DNA from 2 places in the Terrabacter carboxydivorans genome. Region 2 is predicted to be linked to the other one. Evidence: riboswitches for the same ligand, from Rfam matches in the RefSeq annotation. Region 2 holds a riboswitch; the other holds the start of a gene.
The links. Region 2 has a riboswitch for cyclic di-AMP ahead of ABD297_RS04625 (C40 family peptidase). Riboswitches for the same ligand answer to the same signal wherever they lie in the genome.
Positions count from the first base shown of each region.

Region 1 (4,897 bases), on a different contig from region 2:
CCGAACCGCTGCGCGAAGTTAGCCAAGGCGGAGTTGGCGTGCCGCGCGGGGCTGTATCGCCGCGGGAGGTCAGCCGGGGCTGGGTTGGCGTGCCGCGCGAGGCGGATCGCCGCCGTGAGGTCGGTCGGGGCGGAGTCGGCGTGCCGTCCGGGGGTGGATCGGCGCGCCAAGTCAGCCGGGGCGGAGTTGGCGCGCCGGGCTGGGCTGGACCGCCCGCCGGCAAGTCAGCCGGGGCTGGGTTGGCGTGCTGGGGGTGGTGGGTTTGCTGGGCTGCCCCGGACGGGTGAGCGCCCCGTCACGGATGGTCTGTGACGGGGCGCTCCATCGATGGGTTGGGGTCAGGGGAGGGCCGGGTAGTCCGTGTAGCCCTCGGCGCCGCCGCCGTAGAAGGTGTCGGAGTTCGGCTCGTTGAGCGCGGCACCCTCGCGCCAGCGACGGACGAGGTCCGGGTTGGCGAGGAACTCGCGCCCGACGGCCACGGCGTCACCGAGGTCGCGCTCGAGGATGTCCTCGACGTCGGCCAGTTCGGTCACCTTGCCGAAGCCGGTGTTGAGGATGACCGGACCGCCGAACCGCTTGCGCAGGTCGCGGACGATGTCGGACTCCGGGTCACCCAGGATGCTGAGGTAGGCGAGGCCGAGCGGCGCGATGCCCTCGACGAGCGACTCGTAGGTCGCGGCGGTGTCGGCCTCGTCCTCCTCGAGCACGCCCTGGATGTTGTGGGCCGGCGAGATGCGGATGCCGACGCGGTCCGCGCCGATCGCCTCGGCCACGGCCTTGGTGATCTCGACGGTGAGGCGCGCCCGGTTCTCGGGCGAGCCGCCGTAGGCGTCGGTGCGCTGGTTGCTGCTCGGGGCGAGGAACTGGTGCGGCAGGTAGCCGTTCGCGGCGTGGACCTCGACGCCGTCGAGCCCGGCGGCGACGGCCTGGCGCGCAGCGTGGACGTACTCCTGGACCAGCGCGGGGATCTCGTCGGTTTCGAGGGCACGCGGGACGGCATACGCCTGCTGGCCCTTCGGGGTCACGATCTCGCCGGGCGCGGCGATGGCGCTCGGCGCCACGCTCTCGAGGCCGCCCTTGTTGTCGGGGTGGGCGACGCGGCCGGCGTGCATGAGCTGCACGACGACGTGGCCGCCGCCCTGGTGCACGGCGTCGACGACGAGGCGCCAGCCGGCGACCTGCTCGTCGGAGTGCATGCCGGGGGTGTCCAGGTAGCCCTGGCCCACGGCGCTCGGCTGGGTGCCCTCGGTGATGATGAGGCCGGCGCTGGCGCGCTGGCCGTAGTACTCGGCGTTGAGCGCGGTGGGCGCCTGGCCCTCGCCCGCGCGGTTGCGCGTCAGCGGTGCCATGACGAAGCGCTGGGGGAGGTCCCAGCGGCCGATGCGGATGCTGTCGAAGGCCGTGGACACAGGCCGTCTCCTTCACGTGTTGGGGGACTGCAGGTGATGTCGGAGGCCTCCGCCGAGTTTCGGTGGAGCCTTCAACTACCTAGGCGACAAGCCGTCCGGGCGAAGGATCATTCCCGCCTGTCCAGGGTTGGGCGTGTGGCCGATCCCACGGCGGCCACACCCGCCGACCTGGGTAGGGCAGGGGGATCGGCCGGGCATGCCGAAGGGGAGGATGCCGCAGCATCCTCCCCTTCGGTACGCGTCCGGCTCGGTCAGAGCCGGCCGATGATCACGGCGCGTAGATGAAGCTCATGCCCCCGCTGAGGGTCACGGTGCGCGTGTCGTAGTTGTACGCGCCGGCCGTGGCGTTCATCTCGATCATGGTGACCTGGTTGCCGTTGACGGCGGTCACCCAGCCGACGTGGCCGACGCTCGAGGAGCCGGCCACACCGGGCTGCAGGACGATGATCGACCGGGTGCGGGGAGCGGTGCTCACTGTGTAGCCCGCGGAGCGTGCGCCCGAGGCCCAGGCCATGGCGTTGCCGGTCCAGCCGCCGGGGTAGTAGCCCTCGGACTGGTACCACTTGTTGAGGGCGCCCCACGTGCACTGGCCGGCGGTGGCCCAGTTGGACGAGGCGCGCATGCCGGCGGAGGCGCCGGGGACGGAGCCGTTGAAGCTCGCCTTGGCGGACGACGTGCTCGACGTCAGCGTGCGGCGGGTCAGGTCACGCGAGGCGCGCGCAGCGGCGGCCTTGCGCTCGGCGGCAGCCTTGACGGCCGCAGCCTTCGCGGCGGCGCGCTGGGCCTGGACCTGGACGTCCTCGATGACCTCGGGCTTGGACGTCGAGACGCGCTGGGCGACGGCCTGCTGCGCCTCGGGGGCGAAGCCGATCTTCGAGAGCGCGGACGATGCGGCAGGAGCAGCAGCGGTCGCGGGACCGACAGCCGCGGGGGCTGCCGAGTCGGCCGATGCAGCAGCAGCGACATTGCCCGAGGCGGGCTTGAGGGTGTCGGCGCTCGCCGGGTTGGCGAAGGTGGCGACGAGGCCACCCGTTGCGGCGACGACAGCGCCTGCCTTCATGGCCGGCTGAGCCGACTCGCGGGCGAGGAGCTTGAGCTCGATGAGGGGGTTGTGGCGGCCTGGCGCACGGTGGCGGCCGCGGGTGTTCTCAATGTTCACGCGTGTTGCCTCTCCGCGCCTACGAAGTTAGCTGTCGGGTTCGGGCGGAAAGGTGCCCGGCCTCGGACCCGAGAGACGGAATTCGTCGCGCGGGGGCCAAGGCTTAACCCCAAGGACGTCCGGATTCGTTGCGCCGGACGCCCGGAGAAACGTGTGGTTCCTCCGCTCCTGTCACAAGGTTTGATCTCTCTCGACGAGGCGGTGACAGGACTAGGCGGTCCACCTCACGAGAGCCCGACCAGGTAGCCGGACTCCCGGAAGAGTAGACGAGTCAACTGGCAAATGTCACGCCACGGTAACGGCGACGCGCTGAAGATGCCGTGAATGTCCGCTTTCTCAGCCTTTACCAACGCTTTACCCTCCGCTGGATGAGACGGGGGTCACATCCGAGGGGCGCTCGCCGTGAGCATTGCTCGGGTATGCCGTCCGGCTGGCGCACGTGAGGTAGAGGGGTCGTGAGAGGGCGGGGCTCTGGGGATGAAGACACGAGGGGAGGGGGCGTGGGATGGCCGGAGACATGGGAGGACGCGGGGACAGGTGACCCTGTCCCCGCGTCCCTGAATCGGTCGCGCCTCGATCGTGCCTCGGTCGCGCTGACGAAAGCCCTGACTCAGTGGGTCCCGGTGGGGTCCGAGTCGATGACCTGGGTCGAGGTGGCTGCAGGGCGGTCGTGGTAGAAGTCGTCCGCCGCGCGGGCCTCCAGGTCGTCCTGACCGGCCGCGTCGTAGCGGCTCTTGGCCGCCTGCGCCTGCTCCCGCACGCTCGGGGCCTGCTGGACGTGGGCGCGGATGCGGTCCGTCTCGTGCGACATCGTCTCGAGGTACTGCTCCCACCGCGACTGCATGGGACGCACCAGTCCGCCGCCGACGCCGACGATGAGGATGCCGGCGATGGTGGCCAGCACGGCGATGAGGACCGGCGTCGTGACGGTCGTGGCGATGCCGACCTGGTTGAGGGCCGCGATGATGCCCAGGCCGAGGATGAAGATGCCGGCGATGTTGGCCAGGACCTTGCCGTAGGACAGGCCGCCGAGGGTGTTGGAGATCAGCTCGCGCACCGCGGTGGCGATGGCGGATGCCACGACGATGATGATGATCGCGACGATCGCCTTGGGCAGGAAGGCGATGACGCCGGTGATCAGCTCACTGATCGGGTTGGGGCCGAAGACTCCGAAGGCGAGCTGCAGCACGAAGAGCAGCAGCGCGTAGTAGACGAGCTTGCCGACGATCGCCGAGGCGTCGTACTGGCTCTTCGCGAGGGCCTTCTTGATGCCGCCTCGCTCGACCGCGCGGTCGAACCCGACGCGCTCGAGAACCTTGTCGATGGCCTTGCCGACGGCCTTGGCGATGAGCCAGCCGACGAGCAGGATCACCAGGAAGGCCACGAACTTGGGGACGAAGAGCGCCACCGATCTCCACAGGTCGGTCAGGGCGGTGCTGAGGTTGTCTGTCATGGTCGAATCTCCCTTACGTTGTAAGTCCAACAGGGGGCTCGTACCCGCGAGACGGCCGGGAGTCACGGTGGTCGCTGGTCCCTGCGGCGCTGGAGGCCGCGCGACCGGCCCGGCGGCGGCCCGTGCGCTGTCCCGCGTACCCAACGGCGGACGGGCGACACGGCCCTGACCCGAGGAACGGTCAGGGCGTCCGACCGAGGGGCGAAGGCACCGGGTCGTCACGGCATACGACCCGCGTGGCCCGCACCCCGTACGCGCGGCCGGGGGATGGGGTAGACAGGAGGGGTCCCGGGCACGCCGACCTAGGAGGACCCCTGTGTCTTCGCCTTCCTCGCGACGTCCAGCAGTGGGGCTCAGCCGTGAGCGCATCGTCCTGACGGCCATCGAGATGATCGACGAGAAGGGTGCGTCGACCCTGACGATGCGACGGCTCGGCACCCGGCTCGATGTCGAGGCCATGTCGCTCTACCGCTACGTCAACGGTCGTGAGGACCTGCTCGAGGCCGTGGTCGAAGCCCTGGTGGACACGATCGAGGTCCCGGGACCGGCGGAGCTCCAGCCGGTCGACGGGTGGCAGGCCTTCCTGCAGCTGCTGGCCCACGACGTGCGACGTCTCGCCAAGGAGCACCCGCTGGCCTTCCCCCTCGTCGCGACCCGCCACCCTGCGGCGCCGTGGCTGCGACCCCCGCTGCGGAGCCTGAGGGTCGTGGAGGCCTTCCTCCAGGGCCTGCGGGCACGCGGCTTCAGCGACCGTCAGGCCGTCGAGGCGTACCGGTCGTTCACGAGCTTCCTGCTGGGCCACCTGCTGCTCGAGTCGGCCGTGCGGGGCGCGTCCCTCTCGCCCGTCGAGGAGCCGCTCGACGAGGGCGGCGCGGA
Region 1 covers NZ_BAAARE010000002.1:143,358-148,254, forward strand. Annotated here, with positions in the region: gene ABD297_RS02645 (alkene reductase) at 339-1,409, opposite strand; gene ABD297_RS02650 (CHAP domain-containing protein) at 1,678-2,568, opposite strand; cyclic di-AMP (ydaO/yuaA leader) riboswitch at 2,573-2,761, opposite strand; gene ABD297_RS02655 (mechanosensitive ion channel family protein) at 3,179-4,021, opposite strand; gene ABD297_RS02660 (TetR/AcrR family transcriptional regulator) at 4,338-4,897, shown strand, end outside.
Region 1: it holds a riboswitch for cyclic di-AMP, as region 2 does, so the genes downstream of both, ABD297_RS02650 (CHAP domain-containing protein) here and ABD297_RS04625 (C40 family peptidase) in region 2, are expected to answer to the same signal.

Region 2 (4,897 bases):
AGGTGCGTCACCGGCGCCGGGTCCCCCGACCCGTCTCGCGCGACCAGCACGCACCTTCGGACATCCTTCCCCGAGAGGCAGGCCCCAGGGGCGAATCCCGCCGCGACATGCCCACAACTGTGACCTCCGCCCCGCACCATGAGCGTTTCGCCCCTTTTGACCATCTCGCTGGCGACGCTCCCCGCCTCGGATCCCTCGGTGCGCGTGGAGCCTTCGTGCGACCATAAATGAGGCGGTCCGACATCCGAGGGAGTCACCATGGAGCCCACGAACCCGAGCCACGGCTTCCTCGAGGAGCCCCCGATCTCGCCCGAGATCCAGGCCCTCTTCGACGCCGACGTCGCCGACCACGGCTACGTCATGAACCTCACCCGGGTGTGGGCGCAGGCTCCGGCCGCCAAGGTCGCCCTCTTCGGGCTGCTCGCCGACATGGCGCAGCTGGCGGGCCTGACCTTCCGGCAGCGCGGCATCCTCATCTCGGCGACGGCCTCGACCGTGGGCGACGCCTACTGCTCGCTGGCCTGGGGCGCGCGCCTCGCGACGGCGGCCGGTGACCACGTGGCCGACGCCGTTCTGCGCGGTGACGACGAGCCGCTCGAGGCGGCCGACCTGGCCCTCGCCCGGTGGGCGCGGGCCGTCGCCGCCGACCCCAACGCGACCACCCCTGCCGACCTCGAGCCGCTCCGGGCTGTCGGTTTCGACGACCGCCAGATCTTCGCGGTCACGGTGTTCGTCGCGCTGCGTCGCGCGTTCTCCACCGTCAACGACGCGCTCGGGCCGGCACCGGACCGCCAGCTGCGCGATGACGCGCCGGGAGCCGTCGACACCGCGGTCTCCTACGGCCGCACCGCCGCGGAGCTGCCCTCCTGACCGAGGCTCGTATGCCGTCCGCGACTTCCCTGTCGTCCGCCCACTCGCGCTCGGGGCCCTTGACGCGTGAGGCGCTACAGGCCCCGGGTCAGACGGTCTGCGTGGCGACGCCGCGCAGGAGGGCGAGGTAGTCCTCGACGGGCCGCGCACCCGACACGGCGGCATACCCGTTGGCGAGGACGAACGGCGTCGAGGTGACGCCCATCGACCGGGCCTGCGCCTCGTCGGCGCGCACCTGGTCGGCGTAGGCGTCGGATGCCAGGACCGCGGACACGCGGCGCTCGTCGAGGCCGCACTCGGCGCTGAGCCGCTGCAGCACCTCGTGGTCGTCGATGGCCAGGCCCTCACCGAAGTGGGCGGAGTGGAAGCGCTCGACGGCGGCCGACCTCAGCGCGGGACCGCCCATCTCGCCGGCCAGGGCACACAGCCGGTGGGCGTCGAAGGTGTTGGCGCGCACGGCGCGGTCCCAGTCGAAGACGAGGTCGTCGGCCTCGGCGACCTCGCTGGCCCTGGCGTTCATCAGGCGTCCGGCGCCAGCGTCTCCGCCGTGCCTGATCGACAGGTGCTCGCTGACGGGCACCGCGCCACCGACCGGGACGTCCGGGTCCAGCTGGAAGGACCGCAGGCGCACCGTGACGTCGTGCGGACGCTCGAACGCGGCGACGGCGGCCTCGACGCGCCGCTTGGCGACCCACGAGTAGGGGCAGACCAGGTCGCTCCAGAGGTCGAGCTCGATGAGGGTCGTGGACTCGGCGGCAGTCTGGTCGGTCATCGGTTCAGTCAACCACGGACGAACCGGTCACCGGGAAGAGCGCTGCGCCCCCACCGGAACCGGTGGGGGCGCAGCCTGACGTGCGTGTGAGCGAGGCTCAGAAGCGGCCGTAGCCCGACGGGGTCGTCCAGATCGAGTGGTTGCCGACCGTCGTGCCGGGGCGCTGGGCGTCGATCATCCGGCCGGGGCTGACGTAGATGCCCACGTGGTAGGCCGGCGTGCCGAAGAAGACGAGGTCTCCGGGGCTCGGGTTGCTGACGCTCGTGGCCGCGGACTGCTGCGCCGACGCCGTGCGCGGGATCGAGATCCCGGCCTGGCGGTAGACGTAGGAGGTGAAGCCGGAGCAGTCGAAGCCCGACGGCGACGAGCCGCCGTAGACGTACGGGACGCCGAAGAAGGACTGCGCGATGCCGACGATGCCGCTGGCGCTCGGCGCCGGCGCGACGTTGAGGGCGACGCGGGTGGCCGAGGTGGAGCGCGAGGCGCGCTGCGAGGCGGCCTGGCGGTCAGCGGCGGCCTGGGCGGCAGCAGCCTTGTCGGCCGCGGCCTTCTCGGCGCGGGCCGTCTTGACCGTGATGTCCTCGATGACGACCGGCTTGGCCGACTGCTTGAGCGTCGGGGCAGCGAAGCCGATGGCGGAGAGGGCGTTGCCGGCCTTGAGCGTGCCGACGGCGGGGCCGACGGCAGCGGGGGCGGCGACGGCGCTGCTCGAACCGTCGGCAGCGTTCGCCGTGCCGGCGAACGAGGCGACGAGGCCACCCGAGGCAGCCACGATCGCGGCACCCTTCACGGCGGGCTGAGCAGACTCCTTGGCGATCGTCTTGAGCTCGGCGATCGCGTTGAATCGACCGGGGGCGCGGTGGCGCCCGGAAACGTTCTGAGCCACAGGTTGACCTCTCGACGCCTACGAGGTGAGCTGTCGGGTTCGGGCTGGAGGTACTGCCCGGCCTTCGCTCGGACCGAGTTCGGTCCACGGAGGGCTTCACCCCGAGGACGTCTCACGACGTCCGGAGAGAGTGGTTCCCCCGCTCCTGCCATGCGGTTCGTGCTGAGCCTCAGGTCGATGGCAGGACTAGGCGGTTCGACCCGGGGCACTCACTCGACGGGGAGAGCAAGTTCGCCAACCGTACCCAAGTCGACCTGCCTTGTCACCTCCGAGTTCCCGGAATCAAGAGAATTTTCCGAGGGCGTCACGAACCCTGTCGAAGCATGACAAGACGGCCCCGCGAACCGGGGCAGACCCTGACGAATACCGAGTGTTCAGGCGGCCTGGCAGAAGACGTGGACGGCCACGTCGTCCGGCAGCGAGACGCCGGTGGAGGGCTCGGACCCCTCGCGGACGGCGACGACACGGCCCCCGTCACGCACGACCTCGACCCGCGCTCCGGGGACGACACCGGCGCTCGTCAGCAGGGCCAGGGCCTCGGGGTCGACCTGCACCGGCTCGCCGATCCGCCGGATCGTCACGACCGCCGGGGCGTCGCCGACTGCGGCCGTCAGGGTGCTGAGGCCGGTGAGGAAGTCGGCGTCCTGGCGCACCCCGAGCTCGTCGAGGCCGGGGATGGGGTTGCCGTAGGGCGACTCGAGGCCCTCGCCGATGAGGCCGAGGATCTTGCGCTCGACCTTCTCGGACATCACGTGCTCCCAGCGGCACGCCTCGTCGTGGGCGTACTCCCACTCGAGACCGATGACGTCGACGAGCAGGCGCTCCGCGAGCCGGTGCTTGCGCATGACGCGGGTGGCGAGCAGCCGGCCGTGGTCGGACAGCTCGAGGTGGCGGTCGCCCGAGACGGCGACGAGACCGTCGCGCTCCATGCGGGCCACCGTCTGCGACACCGTGGGGCCGGAGTGACCGAGACGCTCCGCGATGCGCGCGCGCAGGGGGACGATGCCCTCCTCCTCGAGCTCGAAGATGGTGCGCAGGTACATCTCGGTGGTGTCGATCAGGTCCGTCACGGTCATACCTTCTCAGAGTCGGAGAGCGCTCAGGGACCGCTCGTCGCCGGGCCACGGTCGCCGACCCGGGTCGGGTCGTGCCGGGGCACCCAGATGCGCAGCCAGCCGGCCCCGACGACGGCGCCCACGCCGAGCACGACGGCGGAGGCGCCGAGGGACATGATGGCGCTCAGCCCTGACAACGCCAGCGGCCCCGCCGCCCTTCCCAGGTCGGCGCAGAGACGCCAGCCGCCGAGGAACTGCGACCGTCCGTCCGCGGGCGACGCGTCCGCACCGAGGGTCATGATGAGGCCCGCGCCGAGACCGTTGCCGACCCCGAGCACCGTCGCCGCGGCCGTCACCGCGACGAGGCTCGTCGCGAGCGGCATCAGCGCCATCCCGAGGCCGAGCACGAGCATGCTCGGGACGGCGGCCGCCACCCGGCCGTAGCGGTCCATCAGCCACCCCGAGGGGTAGAAGAGCAGCATGTCGATGGCGCCGGCCACGCCGAAGACGAGCGAGGTCTGCGCCGGCGAGAAGCCCACCGACTCCGCCCACAGCGGAACGAGCGCCTCGCGGATGGCACGCGCCCCGGCCACGCACATCGCGCCGGTGCCCAGCGTCAGCAGCACGTGCCGGTGCTGCAGCAGCACGGACGCGACGCTGCGCGGCGGCCCGGCACCCGCCACGCGGTGCCCCGACCCGGTGATGTCGGGTGCGAGGAGGACGAGGACGAACGCCGCGACGCTCGCGACGCCGCCCACGGCATACGCGGACTCCGTGCCCCATGACGCGATGACGAGCGAGCCGATGAACGGGCCGATGAAGTAGCCGATCCGGTGGACCCCGCCCAGGGTCGACAGCGCCCGCGCCCGCATCGCGACCGGCACGGCCTCGGTGAGGTACGCCTGACGGGCCAGCCCGAAGAGGGAGCCGGCGAGTCCGATGACCAGGACGCCGACGAAGAGCATGACGAGGCCGCCCGCGAGCGCCGAGACGAGCATGCCGACGGCCTCGACGACGGCCGCCACGAGCAGGGCGCGCCGCTCACCGATGCGGGCCGCGAGCGCCCCCGACGGCAGGTCGCCGAGCAGCTGGCCGACCCCCATCATCGCGACGAGCAGGGCCGCGACCCCCACCGACGCCCCGAGCTCGCGGGCCGACACGGCCACGATCGGCGACACGGCGCCCGCGCCCGTCGAGCCGAGCAACGTCGGCCCGTAGGCGGACAGCGCGATCGCGCGCAGGCTGCCGCCCCGCCCGTCCACGCCGTCCTGCCGAGTCTCGGTCACGCCACAGGACCCTAACGATCGGGTTACT
Region 2 covers NZ_BAAARE010000003.1:191,868-196,764, forward strand. Annotated here, with positions in the region: gene ABD297_RS04615 (carboxymuconolactone decarboxylase family protein) at 259-870, shown strand; gene ABD297_RS04620 (DsbA family oxidoreductase) at 959-1,642, opposite strand; gene ABD297_RS04625 (C40 family peptidase) at 1,740-2,528, opposite strand; cyclic di-AMP (ydaO/yuaA leader) riboswitch at 2,532-2,696, opposite strand; gene ABD297_RS04630 (iron-dependent transcriptional repressor DtxR) at 2,903-3,598, opposite strand; gene ABD297_RS04635 (MFS transporter) at 3,628-4,869, opposite strand.